DNA from 2 places in the Paenibacillus sp. ATY16 genome. Region 2 is predicted to be linked to the other one. Evidence: predicted binding sites of a transcription regulator. Region 2 holds the regulator's gene; the other holds the start of a gene.
The links. The regulator LexA, encoded in region 2, represses DNA repair genes until DNA is damaged. The targets are predictions, from matches to a motif close to CGAACATATGTTCG.
Positions count from the first base shown of each region.

Region 1: recA (recombinase RecA) is a predicted target of LexA. The motif match lies at 3,707-3,720, and genes of this name have one in related genera.

Region 1 covers NZ_NMOK02000008.1:12,731-20,368, reverse strand. The annotation lists gene CFI03_RS05870 (helix-turn-helix domain-containing protein) at 1-848, shown strand, start outside; gene CFI03_RS05865 (YajQ family cyclic di-GMP-binding protein) at 885-1,376, shown strand; gene pgsA (CDP-diacylglycerol--glycerol-3-phosphate 3-phosphatidyltransferase) at 1,583-2,161, shown strand; gene CFI03_RS05855 (competence/damage-inducible protein A) at 2,254-3,504, shown strand; gene recA (recombinase RecA) at 3,790-4,845, shown strand; gene CFI03_RS05845 (RecX family transcriptional regulator) at 4,925-5,605, shown strand; gene rny (ribonuclease Y) at 5,787-7,328, shown strand; gene CFI03_RS05835 (TIGR00282 family metallophosphoesterase) at 7,403-7,638, shown strand, end outside.
Region 2 covers NZ_NMOK02000053.1:80,288-87,925, forward strand. The annotation lists gene metH (methionine synthase) at 1-1,411, opposite strand, end outside; gene CFI03_RS28505 (1,2-dihydroxy-3-keto-5-methylthiopentene dioxygenase) at 1,558-2,097, shown strand; gene CFI03_RS28510 (HAD family hydrolase) at 2,162-2,950, opposite strand; gene CFI03_RS28515 (hypothetical protein) at 2,978-3,487, opposite strand; gene CFI03_RS28520 (DUF896 domain-containing protein) at 3,566-3,754, opposite strand; gene CFI03_RS28525 (LysM peptidoglycan-binding domain-containing protein) at 3,906-4,121, opposite strand; gene lexA (transcriptional repressor LexA) at 4,437-5,057, shown strand; gene CFI03_RS28535 (PspC domain-containing protein) at 5,185-5,379, shown strand; gene glnA (type I glutamate--ammonia ligase) at 5,422-6,750, opposite strand; gene CFI03_RS28545 (MerR family transcriptional regulator) at 6,862-7,272, opposite strand; gene CFI03_RS28550 (methionine gamma-lyase family protein) at 7,350-7,638, opposite strand, start outside.

The DNA.
Region 1 (7,638 bases), on a different contig from region 2:
GCTACTTAGAAGCAATCGAGAGCGGTGACCATAGCGTGTTGCCGGGAACGTTCTATTTACGCGCATTCGTGAAAAACTACTGTGATGCCGTTGGACTGGATTCGGATGAAGTTCTTCGGCTGTATCAGCATGAGATTCCTGCTTCCGTTACGGATCAGGTTGTAGAAGCAGTCCCGGCGAGACAGCCAAAGCGTGTTAGAACCCGTTCTTCGGAACGGATCAGCAAGCTTGGCTTCAACATCATGATGTGGTCGTTCCTGATCCTCATCGTTGTTGTTGTCTGGGTTTATTTCGTTAATCAGAAAGCCGATAATCCAAAGGAAATCGACAATACGAATATTACGGATCAGGCTTCGCCGGCTCCGCCAAGCCAATCGCCAGATTCGTCGAACGCCGGGGGAACAACGACGCCTACGGCAACGCCTACGCCAACTCCAAGCCAATCGCCGACTACCGTGACGTTCTCGTCCAAGGTAGGCAAGGTTGATCACTATGATGTCTCGCCTGCTGGCGTGGTGCATAAAGTGGAAATCAAAATCTCCGGCGGGCCAAGCTGGACGGAAGTGCGCTCGGGAAGCTCTTCCGGCAAAGCGATTATTTCGGAGACTGCTCCCGACGGCTCAGCCTTTACGTACGACCTGGATCAACCGCTTTACATTAATGTCGGGCGTGCCGATCTGAGTACCATTACAGTCGACGGCGTGCAGATTAACGACGGAGACCGTGCAGGCTCGAAAAAAATTCAGCTGAACCCCGTGCAGGGTGCCGGAGAGACTGACGGGACATCGACTCAAAGTCCGGACAATTCTTCCACGCCTGGGGACACGGCAGGTACGGAGAATCAGTAAGGATTGAATTAGATACAAAGGGAGAGTTGTCAAACAATGAGTTCTGAAAGTTCATTTGATATCGTTTCGAAGATGGATATGCAAGAGCTGAACAATGCGATTCAGCAAGCGGAGCGGGAGATTGAAACACGCTTCGACTTCAAAGGAAGCAAAAGCAGCATTAAGCTGGAGAAAGAAGAGCTCGTTGTCGTTTCCGATGACGACTTCAAGCTGGAAAGCGTTCTTGATATTTTGAAATCGAAGATGGTCAAGCGCGGCGTACCGATTAAAAACCTGGAATACGGCAAGGTGGAATCGGCTTCGGCGAGCACCGTCCGTCAGCGTATTAAGCTGAAATCGGGGATCGACCAAGATAATTCCAAAAAAATTAATATTCTGATCCGGGATTCGAAGATTAAGGTGAAAAGCCAGATTCAAGGCGACCAAATCCGCGTAACCGGTAAAAGCCGCGATGATTTGCAGGCGGTTATGGCTCTTCTCCGCGCAGCGGATTTGACCGTCGAACTGCAGTTCACGAATTACCGTTAATAAGCCTTTTCCGGCCCTTCGCTGCCTCGTCAATTCGGGCAAGAAGGGCTTTCGCTCTATGACGTTCGATATTTTGACATAGGAAATGGCATGTATTATACTTGGTTAGATAGTTTTGGAAACGATCCGGGGGACATACATATGACAGTACAAGCAATCATGCATCAATGCAGGAACAAGGCTAGACGGTCCGGGGGTGTGAACGAATGAACCTGGCAAATAGGATTACGCTGGCCAGAATTATTTTAGTGCCGATCATTATGGTATTTCTGCTCGTCAATATCGATATCAAGCCTCTTGCTTTCGGCGATGATTACTCCATTACATACAATCAGATTATAGCGGCTATAATCTTTATCATAGCGGCAAGCACCGACGGTCTCGATGGTTATATCGCCAGGAAGAACAAGATCGTAACCAACCTCGGCAAGCTTCTTGATCCGCTGGCGGACAAGCTGCTTGTGGCGGCTGTGCTGATCTCGCTCGTCCAAATGGATAAGCTGGCGGCATGGATGGCCATCATTATTATCAGCCGCGAATTCGCGGTTACGGGTCTGCGTCAGATTGCCTTGCTGGAAGGCAGCGTAATGGCGGCGAGCAAATGGGGCAAATGGAAAACAGCCGTACAAATTACGATGATCATTTCGCTTCTGCTCAACAACTTCCCGTTTACGTTTATCGATTTTCCGTTTGACGATATCGTAAGCTGGATTGCCGTTATTATTACGGTATATTCCGGATTCGACTATTTCTTCAAGAACAAACATTTGATACCTGTGCAATAATCAGGATCATATAAGAAACAATAAAGCATCTTTCCATTCGTGGAGAGGTGCTTTTGCTTCCTAGCGCTGCAGGATTCGAAGGGGGAAATCGCATGAAAGCTGAAATAATCGCAGTGGGCACCGAGCTTTTACTCGGTCAAATCGTCAATACGAACGCGCAATTCTTGTCCAGAAAGCTCGCATCGCTTGGCATAGACGTTTACTTCCAGACAGTCGTCGGCGATAATCCGAACCGGATCCGCCAAGCGATCGAGATTGCCCGCCAGCGTGCCGACCTGCTTGTGTTTACCGGAGGGCTTGGTCCTACGCAGGATGATCTGACGAAGGACGTTCTCGCGGCTTATCTGAACAGGGGCCTTTCCCTTCATCAGCCATCCATGGATAAAATCGAGCAAATGTTCAGTTCTCGCGGCATCCACATGGTAGAGAGCAACCGAAGACAGGCGCTGATGATTGACGGCAGCGCCCCGATTGATAATGAAGCCGGTCTTGCCGTCGGCAACGGACAGTCCGAGGACGGGACGCATTATTTGCTTCTGCCCGGTCCTCCGCGCGAGATGAAGCCGATGATGGAAGGGCCGGCGTCGGAATGGCTCCGGTCTATTCTGGGCGCAGAAGAGCCGCTTTATTCCAGATTGCTTATGTTTGCAGGGATCGGGGAATCGACGCTGGAAGCAAAGCTGATTGATCTGATCGAAGCCCAATCGGACCCTACAATCGCGCCGTATGCGAAGGAAGGCGAGGTTGCCATTCGGGTATCTACGAAAGCGGCGAACGAATCCGATGCTGCAGTCAAGCTGGATCAAACCGTCGATGCGATCCAGCAGCGGGTGGGCGAGTACTTATTCGCGCAGGACGAGATTACGCTGGAAGAGCAGGTCGTGCAGCTGCTTCGGACATCGAGAAGAAAGCTTTCGACAGCCGAAAGCATTAGCGGAGGCTTGCTTGCCGAGCTTATTACCGGCATTCCCGGCAGCAGCGGGGAATATTCCGGCGGCGTTGTTACTTATACGAACGAGATGAAGCATAAGCTGCTTGGCATCCCGATGGCGCAGCTTGAAGGAGACGGGGCGCCGGGAGCGATCAGCGAATCCACGGCAGCAATGATGGCCGAACGCGTCAGACAGATCGGAGATTCCGATTTTGGCGTTTCGCTCACGGGGGTAGCCGGCCCGGCTCAGGCGGAAGGCAAGCCCGTTGGCCTGGTCTATTACGCGGTTGCCGAGAGGGGCAAGCCGACTGCCGTATTCACCGGCCATTTCTCCGGTACCCGCGCCATCATCCGCATCCGTGCGGTAAAGGCGGCCTTATATCAATTGTGGCTGAGACTGCGCGAACAATAAATTGTCGGATTAGCCCGAATAATACTTGCCTGTTTGTACCATTTCCGCTATAATTGGTCTCATGCGGAAGAACCGTGGCGAAGATTACTTTGCTGCGGTTTTTTTATGTCTATTTTTAGAAGCATGACGAATCGCGCATGGTTGCCCAACAGGGCAAAAGCCGTTTCGCCATGCGTCTGGAAAGGACGTGGAAATAAAAAGACGAATGTATGTTCGAAAAAAAGCTTGGCATTTGAGCGGAAACAAGGTATCATACAATTATAAATAACGAAGGATGTGAGTAGCTTGTCGGATCGTCGTGCTGCTTTGGAGATGGCTTTACGTCAAATTGAGAAGCAATTTGGTAAAGGCTCCATCATGAAATTAGGGGAATCCACACATATGCAAGTTGAAACCGTACCAAGCGGTTCAATTGCTTTAGATATTGCTCTTGGAATCGGCGGTATGCCAAGAGGCCGTATTATTGAATGCTACGGACCGGAATCCTCCGGTAAAACAACCGTTGCGCTTCACGCTATTGCGGAAGTACAACGGATCGGCGGACAAGCTGCATTTATCGATGCGGAGCATGCGCTTGATCCATTGTACGCGAGCAAGCTGGGCGTAAATATCGACGAACTGCTGTTGTCGCAGCCGGATACGGGTGAACAGGCGCTTGAGATCGCAGAAGCGCTTGTACGAAGCGGCGCGGTCGACATTATCGTTATCGACTCCGTAGCAGCACTTGTACCGAAAGCAGAGATTGAAGGCGATATGGGGGATTCCCATGTCGGTCTGCAGGCACGTCTGATGTCGCAGGCTCTGCGTAAATTGGGTGGCGCGATCAGCAAGTCGAAGACAATCGCCATCTTTATTAACCAGTTGCGCGAGAAAGTCGGCGTTATGTTCGGTAACCCGGAAACTACGCCTGGCGGCCGCGCACTGAAGTTCTATTCCAGCGTGCGTCTGGAAGTACGCCGGATTGAGACAATCAAGCAAGGCAACGATATGGTTGGTAACCGTACGCGGATTAAAGTCGTGAAGAACAAAGTAGCTCCTCCGTTCAAGCAAGCGGAGATTGATATCATGTACGGCGAAGGCATTTCGAGAGAAGGCAGCCTTGTAGATATTGGCGTAGAGATGGATATCGTTCAGAAGAGCGGAGCTTGGTTCTCCTACAATGGCGACCGTCTTGGCCAAGGTCGCGAGAATGCCAAGCAGTTCCTGAAGGATCATCCGGAAGTGGCTGCTGTAATCGAGAGACAAATCCGCGAGCAAAGCAATTTGTCCGCTTCCGCGCAGCCTGCGAACTTCTCGCAGGATGATGACGATGACTTTGATGAGTCGGAACTTGACGATTAATAGGAATAATTAAGGAAGAAGCAGCGCCGTCCTTTCGAGGGCGGCGCTGCTTCTTTGCAATGAACGGGGTGTAACCAGGATGTTAATCGAGATTTCTGCGGTGGAGCAGGACCGCAAGGATCGTAAACGATACCATGTCTATGCAAACGGCGTGGAAGAGCCGTTGTTATCCGTCCACGAGGATATTCTTATAAAATATACGCTGTTTAAAGGGAAGGAGCTTACAAGGGAAGCTATTGCCGAGATTTCCGAAGAGGACGAAAGATACCGGGCTTATTCGCTTGCCGTCACCTATCTTGGCGTAAAAGCAAGAACCCGCAAACAGATCGAACAATATTTGCTCCGCAAGGAATTTGAACCCGAACCAATTGCTTACGCGCTTGAACGTTTAGAATCGGAACATATTGTTGATGATGGAGAGTATGCGCGGCATTTCGCGCTGCAGCGTATCCGTTACAGTCAGAAGGGTCGCCGCTGGATCAAGCAGGAGCTGCACCAGCGCGGAGTATCGAAGCAGGCGGCTTCCGACGCGCTTGATTCCATCGACAAGGAAGACGAACTCGCATCCGCCGTGCATGCGGCGAAGAAGAAATGGCGCTCTCTCAAAGGAGAGAACAGAGAGAAACGGCAGAAGCTGATGGCCTTTTTAATGCGTAGGGGCTTTCCTTCGGATGTCGTTAAACAAGCGGCAAAAGCGGCTATAGATGAAGCGGAAATCGAGCAGGCGGATGAGGATGAAGGGCTTTTGCTTGACAATTGATTTTGCCAAAAGATAAAATAAAATTGTATTCCTTTTATATCAAATCAATTTTCCTTCCAAAAGTTGATTTGAAACGATTATTTTCGTCAATAAGTTAGAGAATCAATCGGTATGGAAACCGGCTAAAAACCTAATATCATCCCAAGCTTGCCTTGGTGAATGCAACGAGGAGGTGAACAAGATGGACCCTATTTGGACGGTGTTGATCTGTCTCGTTGTTGGCGTTATTTTCTTTGGGATTGGTTATTTTATTCGTAAGTCGATTGCCGAGGCCAAGATTTCCAGCGCTGAGCAAGCTGCTGTTCAAATCGTAGAGAATGCGAAGAAGGAAGCAGAAGCCCAGAAGAAAGAAACGGTGCTCGAAGCAAAAGATGAAATCCACAAACTCCGTACGGAGGCTGAAAAAGACATCCGTGAGCGGCGTAACGAGTCCTTGCGTCAAGAAAGACGCTTGCTCCAGAAAGAGGAGTCGCTGGATAAAAAGATAGAAGCGCTTGAACGCAAAGAAGAATTAGTTGCCAACAAAGAGAAACGGATCGATGAAACACAAGAACAAATTGAATCCATTTACAAGCAGCAGCTTAGTGAATTGGAGCGCATCTCCAGCTTGACTATGGAGGATGCGAAATCGATTATTTTGTCGAATGTGGAGCAGGAAGTGCGTCACGAAACAGCACAGATGATCAAAGAGATCGAGCAGCAAGCGAAAGAAGAAGCCGATCGAAAGGCGCGGGACATTATTTCACTCGCTATTCAACGATGTGCGGCGGATCACGTAGCAGAGACGACTGTATCGGTCGTTACCCTGCCTAACGAAGAAATGAAAGGCCGTATTATTGGACGTGAGGGCCGTAATATCCGTGCACTCGAAACATTGACTGGTATCGATTTGATTATCGACGATACACCGGAAGCGGTCATTCTGTCTGGCTTTGACCCGATTAGACGCGAAATTGCTCGGACTTCACTTGAGAAGCTTGTTGCAGATGGTCGTATACATCCGGCTCGCATTGAAGAGATGGTCGAGAAGTCCCGCAAGGAAGTAGACGAGCGGATTCGCGAATACGGCGAGCAAGCTACTTTCGAAGTTGGGGTTCATGGTTTGCACCCTGATTTGATTAAAATTCTGGGACGTCTCAAGTATCGGACAAGCTACGGTCAGAACGTGTTGAAGCACTCAATGGAAGTTGCTTATTTGACCGGCCTTATGGCTGCAGAGCTTGGCGAGGATATCACGCTTGCTAAGCGCGCAGGTCTTCTGCACGATATCGGCAAGGCGCTTGACCACGAGGTTGAGGGCTCGCACGTTGAGATCGGCGTAGAGCTGGCGAAGAAGTACAAGGAGCATCCTGTTGTCATCAACAGTATCGCTTCCCACCATGGCGATGTTGAAGCGACTTCCGTTATCGCAATGCTGGTGGGAGCTGCAGACGCTTTGTCTGCCGCACGTCCTGGCGCACGGCGCGAGACGCTTGAAACGTACATCAAACGCCTGGAGAAGCTGGAAGATATCTCGGAGTCGTTCGACGGCGTAGAGAAGTCTTTCGCCATTCAAGCGGGACGCGAAGTCCGTGTTATGGTTCAACCTGAGAAGATTGACGATACGGAAGCATTCCGGCTTGCACGCGATATTACGAAGAAAATCGAGAGTGAACTCGATTATCCGGGACATATTAAAGTTACGGTTATTCGTGAGACCCGTGCAGTTGAATATGCGAAGTAGATCACAAGCAAATAGCAAGAACGAAAAGTGGCTGCTTGTCAGCCACTTTTTTTGCATACTAAAGGAGTGACAGAGTGAACGTATTATTTATTGGCGATATCGTAGGAAGCGTTGGACGCAAAGCATTAAAGCAGGTGCTTCCGGCACTCAGAAGCAAATACAACCCGCATATTATTATCGTGAACGGCGAGAACGCCGCAGCCGGCCGCGGCATTACGGCTGCGATTGCGCGCGAGTTTTTCGAATGGGGCGTTCACGGCATTACGATGGGCAATCATACTTGGGACAATAAAGATATCTTCGAATGGAT
Region 2 (7,638 bases):
CGCGGGAAACCGCCTGTCCGCGTTCATCGATCAGGATCATGACAACCGCGGCACCGTATTGGTGAATGAGCGGCAGGATCTTCTCGAACTTCGATTCGCCGTCTTCCAGGTTAATCGAGTTGATGATGGCTTTGCCTTGCGAATACTTCAGACCAAGCTCGATGATATGGTCATACGTCGAATCGAGCATTAACGGCACTTTAATCTTCTTTACGACCTGCGGCAGGAACTCATGTACCGCATAAGCTTCGTCAATGTCCGTATCCTGCAGGTTGATATCGATAATATGAGCTCCGCCTTTAACCTGGGAACGCGCGATTTCCGAGGCCTCGTCGAACTTGCCTTCTTTAATCAAACGTTTGAACTTCCGGGATCCGGAAATATTAGTCCGTTCGCCGATCATAATCGGACGGTTGTCGTCTTCGATAAACACCGTATCGATACCGGACACAGCAGCCGGATGAGTACCGTACTGCGTACGCGGCGCGTAATTCGCCATCGTATCGTGCAAAGCTTTAATGTGCGCCGGAGTTGTGCCGCAGCAGCCGCCCGCAATGTTAAGCCAGCCCTGCTCGGCAAATGCCGACATTTTTCGCGCCAGAGATTCGGGTGATTCATGGTAATGACCGTTCTCATCAGGCAGGCCCGCGTTAGGATAACAGCTGACAGCCGAATCGGCAATTTCGCTCAGCGAGCGGATATGGTCGCGCATGAATTCCGGTCCCGTTGCGCAGTTCAGTCCGATCGAAATCGGTTTCAGGTGTTCCAGGGAAATGTAGAAGGATTCAATGGATTGACCGGCAAGCGTCGTGCCCATCGGCTCAATCGTACCCGAAATCATAATCGGAAGCTCGCGGTTCATAGCCGCAAATGCCTTGCGGATCCCGATGCTTCCCGCTTTAACGTTCAAGGTATCCTGCGATGTCTCCAGAAGGATAGCGTCTACGTCGCCTTCGATTAAGGCAACGGTTTGTTCATAATAGCTGTCTACAAGTTCGTCAAAGGTAACTCCGCCTGTTACGGACAAAGTTTTTGTAGTTGGCCCCAAAGCGCCGGCTACATACCGAGGGCGGTCAGGTGTCGAAAATTTATCCGCCGCGTCTCTTGCCAGCTTGGCGGCAGCAAGGTTAATTTCGCGGGCTTTTTCCGGAATGTCATATTCCGCCAATACGACGCTAGTCGCGCCAAACGTATTGGTTTCCAAAATATCGGCGCCGGCTTCCAGATACTTCTCATGGATCATCGAAATAACATCCGGACGCGTTAATACGAGCATTTCATTACAGCCGTCAAGCTCTTCTCCGCCAAAATCATCAGCAGTCAAATCCGCCTGCTGAATCATTGTTCCCATCGCTCCGTCCAGGATGAGTATCCGCTGCTGCATCAATTCTTGTATGGTCGGTTTCAACAAATTTCGTACACCCTTCCTCCGAAAATCATTAACAAATAGTGTAACAGAATAGCCGCACTCTGAAAAGGCAGTCCATCGACATTTGACTACATTTGCTATATAATTGGACTTATCAGTTAATTTCTATAGGGAAAGAGGGATTGAGAATGGCTGAAATCCGCATTCGCAATACTAATGAACGTATTTCTGGTGAACAGAACGTTCGTGAATTTTTAGACAAACAAGAAGTTCTTTACGAACATTGGGATGCAACTAAACTCCCCGCGCACCTCAAAGAGAGATTTGTTCTTTCCGATGAAGAGAAAGCAGAAGTTCTGTCCACTTTCAATGCTGAAATTACGGATCTTGCCGCTCGCCGCGGTTACAAAACTTGGGACATCATTACTTTATCCGATGCAACTCCAAACCTTGATGAACTGCTGAAAAAATTCGAGTCCGTTCATACACATACAGAAGATGAAGTTCGCGCGATTACAGCCGGCAAAGGCATCTTCGTTATCAAAGGCACCGAAGAAGTCGGTTACTTCGACGTTGAACTCGAAGCCGGCGACGTGATCTCCGTTCCGGAAAGAATCCCTCATTTCTTCACGTTGATGGATAACCGTGAAATCGTGGCCGTACGCCTGTTCATTGAAACAGAAGGCTGGATTGCGCATCCATTCGAAGATCCTGCTTTCGTTAAGTGAGACCTGTTCATAAAATTAAGCCCCTCGTTCCATCTTCCGATGGCGAGGGGCTTTGTCTTGTCCATTATTGCTCGAGAAGCAGCAGCAGCTCTTCCAAATGGGCAATTTCATGCGAAGGAATGATTTCGTCATTGCGCACCGCACCGTGACGGTTCACCCATACGGATGTCATGCCAACCGTATTCGCGCCGAGAATATCGGTAGTCAGCTTGTCGCCAACCATAATGCCATGATCCGGCTCGATTCCGAGACGTTCCATCGCATGACGGAAGATGGAAGCGGCAGGCTTGCCCTCACCGTACTCGCCCGAGATAATGATGTGATCGAAGTAAGGAGTCAGCTCAGGAACGCCGGCAAGCTTCTCGCGCTGCAGATCCGGAGAACCGTTTGTCAGCAGGAGCAGCTTATACTTTCCTTTAAGCGCATCCAGCACGCGGAACGTTTCGTCATAGACAAAAGGACGTTTGCGGCGTTCCGCTGGGAACTGCTCTGCCAGCTTAGCGCCAAGCTCTTCGTTATCAACGCCAAGCGCGCGCAAGCCGCGAGTCCAAGCTTCCTTGCGGTAGCCCGGCGCAAGCTGCTCCAGCTTGCGGAACTCTTCCTGCTCGCCTTCGCGGAAATTCGCCCAGAGTCCTTCAAACGGGTTAATACCGATCATCTTCGTGAACGGGAACGTCTCATAGGATTCATAAAGAGCGCGCGCTTCTTTGCGTACGGCTTCTTCAAGCTGCTCCGGATCAACGCCGGCAGCTTCCGCACCGGCTTGGCATGTTGCTTCAAATGCTTCTTTTACGCTGCGGTCATCCCACAACAACGTATCGTCAAGATCAAATAGTACCGCTTGCTTCCCCATAATTCGCATAACTCTCCTACTCTTTTTCTATTTTTGTTCGAAAGGCAAATTGTGTGTTTTGGCGAAATCCTGCAGTCTGCTGCCGATCTCATCCGTTGGGTAACGGTTAAGCAGCCGCGAGAATACCCAGTTTGCGCCTTTTTGCTGCATGATCACGACCGCACCGTTTTGAACGCTGATCCCTTTAATGTTGGAAACGTGCAGCTGCTTGTCCCCCGTCATTTTACGGGTCTGGATATAATCCTTGCCGATTGAAATGTAAGGACGGCGCAAGAAGAAAATAAGCGCCAGGAAAATGTAGCAGCCGATCGTTACCCAGAACATAGACGTAGGCTCAAAGGAAGGATCCGTCGTAACGAAAACCGTATACATACTGATCAACAAAATGAGCACAATCGGGAATATGTAGTTACGGCCGGTAAACCGGTCTACCTTGGGTTTCGATGAAGTGCCAATCTGCGATGCTCCGTGCTTTTTACGCGCTTTGTTGATTTGGTTCGTATTTTTGCGCACTTTGCGCTCCCACGTGCGTGACAAGCTTATTCCTCCCATTGTATATTGCAGACGCCGTTCATGGAACGGCGCCAACGCTAGTTATATAGTTGTATGACTTAATTAATGAGCAACATCGTTAGGATCGCCGTCTACAATCTCGATCGAATCCAACTGCTGGCGGAAATTCCTTTTGAAATTCTCCAAATATTTCTGGCGCAATACGGCACGCTCCGCAATTTCCTCTTCGGTCAAACCTACCGTTTTATTTTTACGGGATAATTCGTTAATACGCGCGATGACTTCTTCCACTGCCTTCACCTCATTTGCTTATTACTCATCCTTCTTACCTATTTTGACTTTTAACGCGAGCAATTGTCAAGGCAATGATAGAAGAATAACAAAAGGACAGGCAATTTCGAACATCCTGTGTCCGAATAGCCTGTCCTTCCGATTATATGGCCTATTGAGGAATAATTAATACCTGTCCTGGCCGAAGCTCAACCGAGCTTAACTGGTTGCGTTCCTTAATCTTGTATATGTATTGTCTTATGTCCTTGGAGCCCTCGGAAAAACGATCTGCAATCCCCCACAGCGTATCCCCCGTCGTTACGATAACCGTTTGCTCATTCGCTGCAGCCTCTTGAATATGATCGGACGATGCATTCGTACGCATCATAAGGAAGCTTGTAAAAAGAAGAACGAACACTGCAGCACACACAATAAGTTTAAAAGCATGGCGTTGAACGTGATGACCCCGCGATTTGAACGATTTAGCGGTTTTTTCCTTATGGATACTTTTATAAAAAGATGGATTCATGATCATTATTATCGCTCCCCGAACGTTTGTTCTGTTTTCTTATGTTCTTAGAATAACACGAACAAATGTTTGCAGTCAATAAAAATGCGAACTTTTGTTTTTAAGAACTTATGTTTGTACGAACTCCGGTTCTATGCTATAATTTTCTACAAATATTATATTGGAGTGATTCACGTGTCTAAGATTTCGAACCGCCAACAGTCGATTCTTGAATTTATTAAGAATGAGGTTCGGGACAAAGGATACCCGCCTTCTGTTCGCGAAATCGGCGAAGCGGTTGGCCTGGCGTCAAGCTCCACCGTTCACGGCCATCTGGATCGGCTAGAGAAGAAAGGCCTGATCAGACGAGATCCAACGAAACCTCGGGCGATCGAAATTTTGGATCAAGACGGTGTTGACGGCATTATCCTCCCCGCTGTGGCTCAAGTGCCAATCGTCGGCAAAGTAACGGCAGGCGTGCCGATTACGGCGACTGAGAATATTGAAGAGTACTTCCCGTTATCCGCACACTTCGTTGGCGACGACGAGGTATTTATCCTGAATGTCGTTGGCGACAGCATGATTGAAGCCGGCATACATAACGGCGACTATGTTATCGTCCGCCAGCAGCAGACCGCCAACAACGGCGATATCGTAGTAGCCATGACGGAAGATGACGAAGCGACGGTTAAGACCTTCTATAAAGAGAAGGATCATATCCGCCTTCAGCCGGAGAACTCCACCATGGAGCCAATCCGTTTGAACAATGTCACCATTCTTGGCAAAGTAGTTGGCTTGTTCCGTGACTTTCACTAATCTGTTCGCATAAAAGAGGCTGTTCCCGCTAATCCGATTTCGCATTCGGTTAGGGAGAACAGCCTCTTTTTTACCTGATTATGGTATTATCGTATTGCTTCATCTTTAGGCGACGAGGTGGTTAAGCATGAAGAAAAAATTAACGAGGTCTTTATTCGATAAATCCATTGCCGGAGTTTGCGGAGGAATCGCCGAATACTTCAACCTTTCCTCTTTGTTTGTAAGACTGCTGTTCCTCCTCTTTGTCCCCTGCAATCTTGTTGTTTACATCATCCTTGCGAACGTTATCCCAGCCAGCCCTCCGTTGTTATATAAGAGATAGAAAAAAATCCCCTGACGCTTAGAGCGCCAAGGGATTTCCATCTTAGTACAGCGTCAGATACTGATCGCGTTCCCATTGATGAACTTGTGTTTTGTACATGTCCCATTCGATTTCTTTCAGTTCGTAGAAATGGGCAAGAGCATGTTCGCCAAGCGCATCGCAGATCACGTCGCTGCGAAGCATTTCGTCGAGCGCTTCCTTCAGATCGGAAGGAAGGCTTGGCACGCCGGACTCCAGGCGCTCCTCTTCCGTCATGATGTAGATGTTGCGGTCTACAGGAGCCGGAAGCGCCGTTTTGTTTTTGATGCCGTCAAGGCCGGCTTTCAGCATTACGGCAAGAGCCAGATACGGGTTGGCAGCCGGGTCCGGGTTGCGAACCTCGATACGCGTGCTAAGTCCGCGGGAAGCCGGGATACGGATCATTGGCGAGCGGTTGCTTGCCGACCAAGCTACATAGCAAGGCGCTTCATAACCGGGAACCATCCGCTTGTACGAGTTAATGGTAGGGTTCGTAATAGCCGCCATCGCGCGAGCATGCTCGAGGATGCCTGCCATATAGTAACGTGCGGTTTGGCTAAGGCCGAGACGATCCTTCTCGTCATAGAATACGTTTGTGCTGCCTTGGAAGAGCGATTGGTGACAATGCATACCGGAACCGTTTACGCCAAACAGAGGTTTCGGCATAAAGGTGGCATGGAGGCCATGTTGTCTCGCAATCGTCTTAACAACAAGCTTAAACGTTTGAATTTGGTCTGCGGCTTTGATCGCATCCGCATATTTGAAGTCGATCTCGTGCTGGCCTGGAGCAACCTCATGGTGGGAAGCTTCAATCTCGAAGCCCATTTCTTCCAGCGTCAATACGATTTCACGGCGGCAGTTCTCGCCCATGTCCATTGGCGCAAGGTCGAAGTATCCGCCCTGGTCATTCAGTTCGGTTGTAGGCTCGCCGCGCTCATCCGTTTTGAACAGGAAGAATTCCGGTTCCGGACCAACGTTCATCGCCGTAAAGCCCATTTCTTCCGCCTCTTGCAGCGCACGCTTCAGAATACCGCGCGGGTCGCCCGCAAACGGAGTGCCGTCAGGCATATAAATATCACAGATCAGGCGGGCAACGCGGTCTTGCGCAACCCATGGGAATACGACCCAAGTATCCAGATCAGGGTATAAGTACATGTCAGATTCTTCGATACGAACGTAACCTTCAATGGAAGATCCATCGAACATCATTTTATTGTCTAATGCTTTATCCAGCTGGCTTACCGGAATCTCTACGTTTTTGATCGTTCCGAGCAAATCGGTAAATTGAAGACGGATAAATCGAACGTTCTGTTCCTCCGCAATGCGTTTAATATCCTCTTTTGTGTAGCTCACAGCATTCATCTCCTTTAAAAGAATTGCGAAGCTATTCTTACTTCGTAAGCATACGCTTAAAGAATTGTGAAGCAATTCTTGCTTCGTAAGCATCAGCTTTAATAGGACATGCTAGCGCTTGTTCAAGAAACGGGACAACTGGCCTTGAATAAGCGAAGCCTGACCAGGGCGTTTCTCCAGCAATTGCTGCTTGAGAAGGCGGTGCAGCTGCGCATCGGATAGCTCCTTGCGCTTCACTTCGGATTGCTCGCTTACGATTGTTGCATCATCCGATTCTTTTGAAACCGGATTCATGACTTGCTTAATGCCGGCGATATTAACGCCTTTTTCGATTAACGCCTTAATTTCCAGTAACCGTTCAACGTCATTAAAAGAGAACAGTCGCTGGTTGCCCGCCGTTCTGGCGGGAACAATCAATTCATGCTGCTCATAATAACGAATTTGACGCGCCGTTAGATCCGTCAGCTTCATTACGATACCGATCGGAAATAAGGCCATGTTTCTACGAATATCGTCACCCATGTCGCATCAACCTTCCAGTCGCTCATTTATACACCTATCATAACGCCCTACCAAAAACGTGTCAAGTTGTGTTAGGTTTAATTACGTTTAATTATGATAAGCCCGTTGTTAATGAGTCGACGTAACGCTGTGAGAACACCAAACTTCGCATGGGCAAACGTCAAACCGCCTTGCATATAAGCGATATAAGGCTCGCGGATAGGCGCGTCCGCAGACAATTCAAGGCTTCCGCCCTGAATAAACGTCCCTGCCGCCATAATGACGGGATGCTCGTATCCCGGCATGTCCCATGGCTCGGGCACAACATGCGAATCTACCGCCGCAGCCTTCTGAATACCCTGTACAAAAGCGATCAACTGCTCCGCA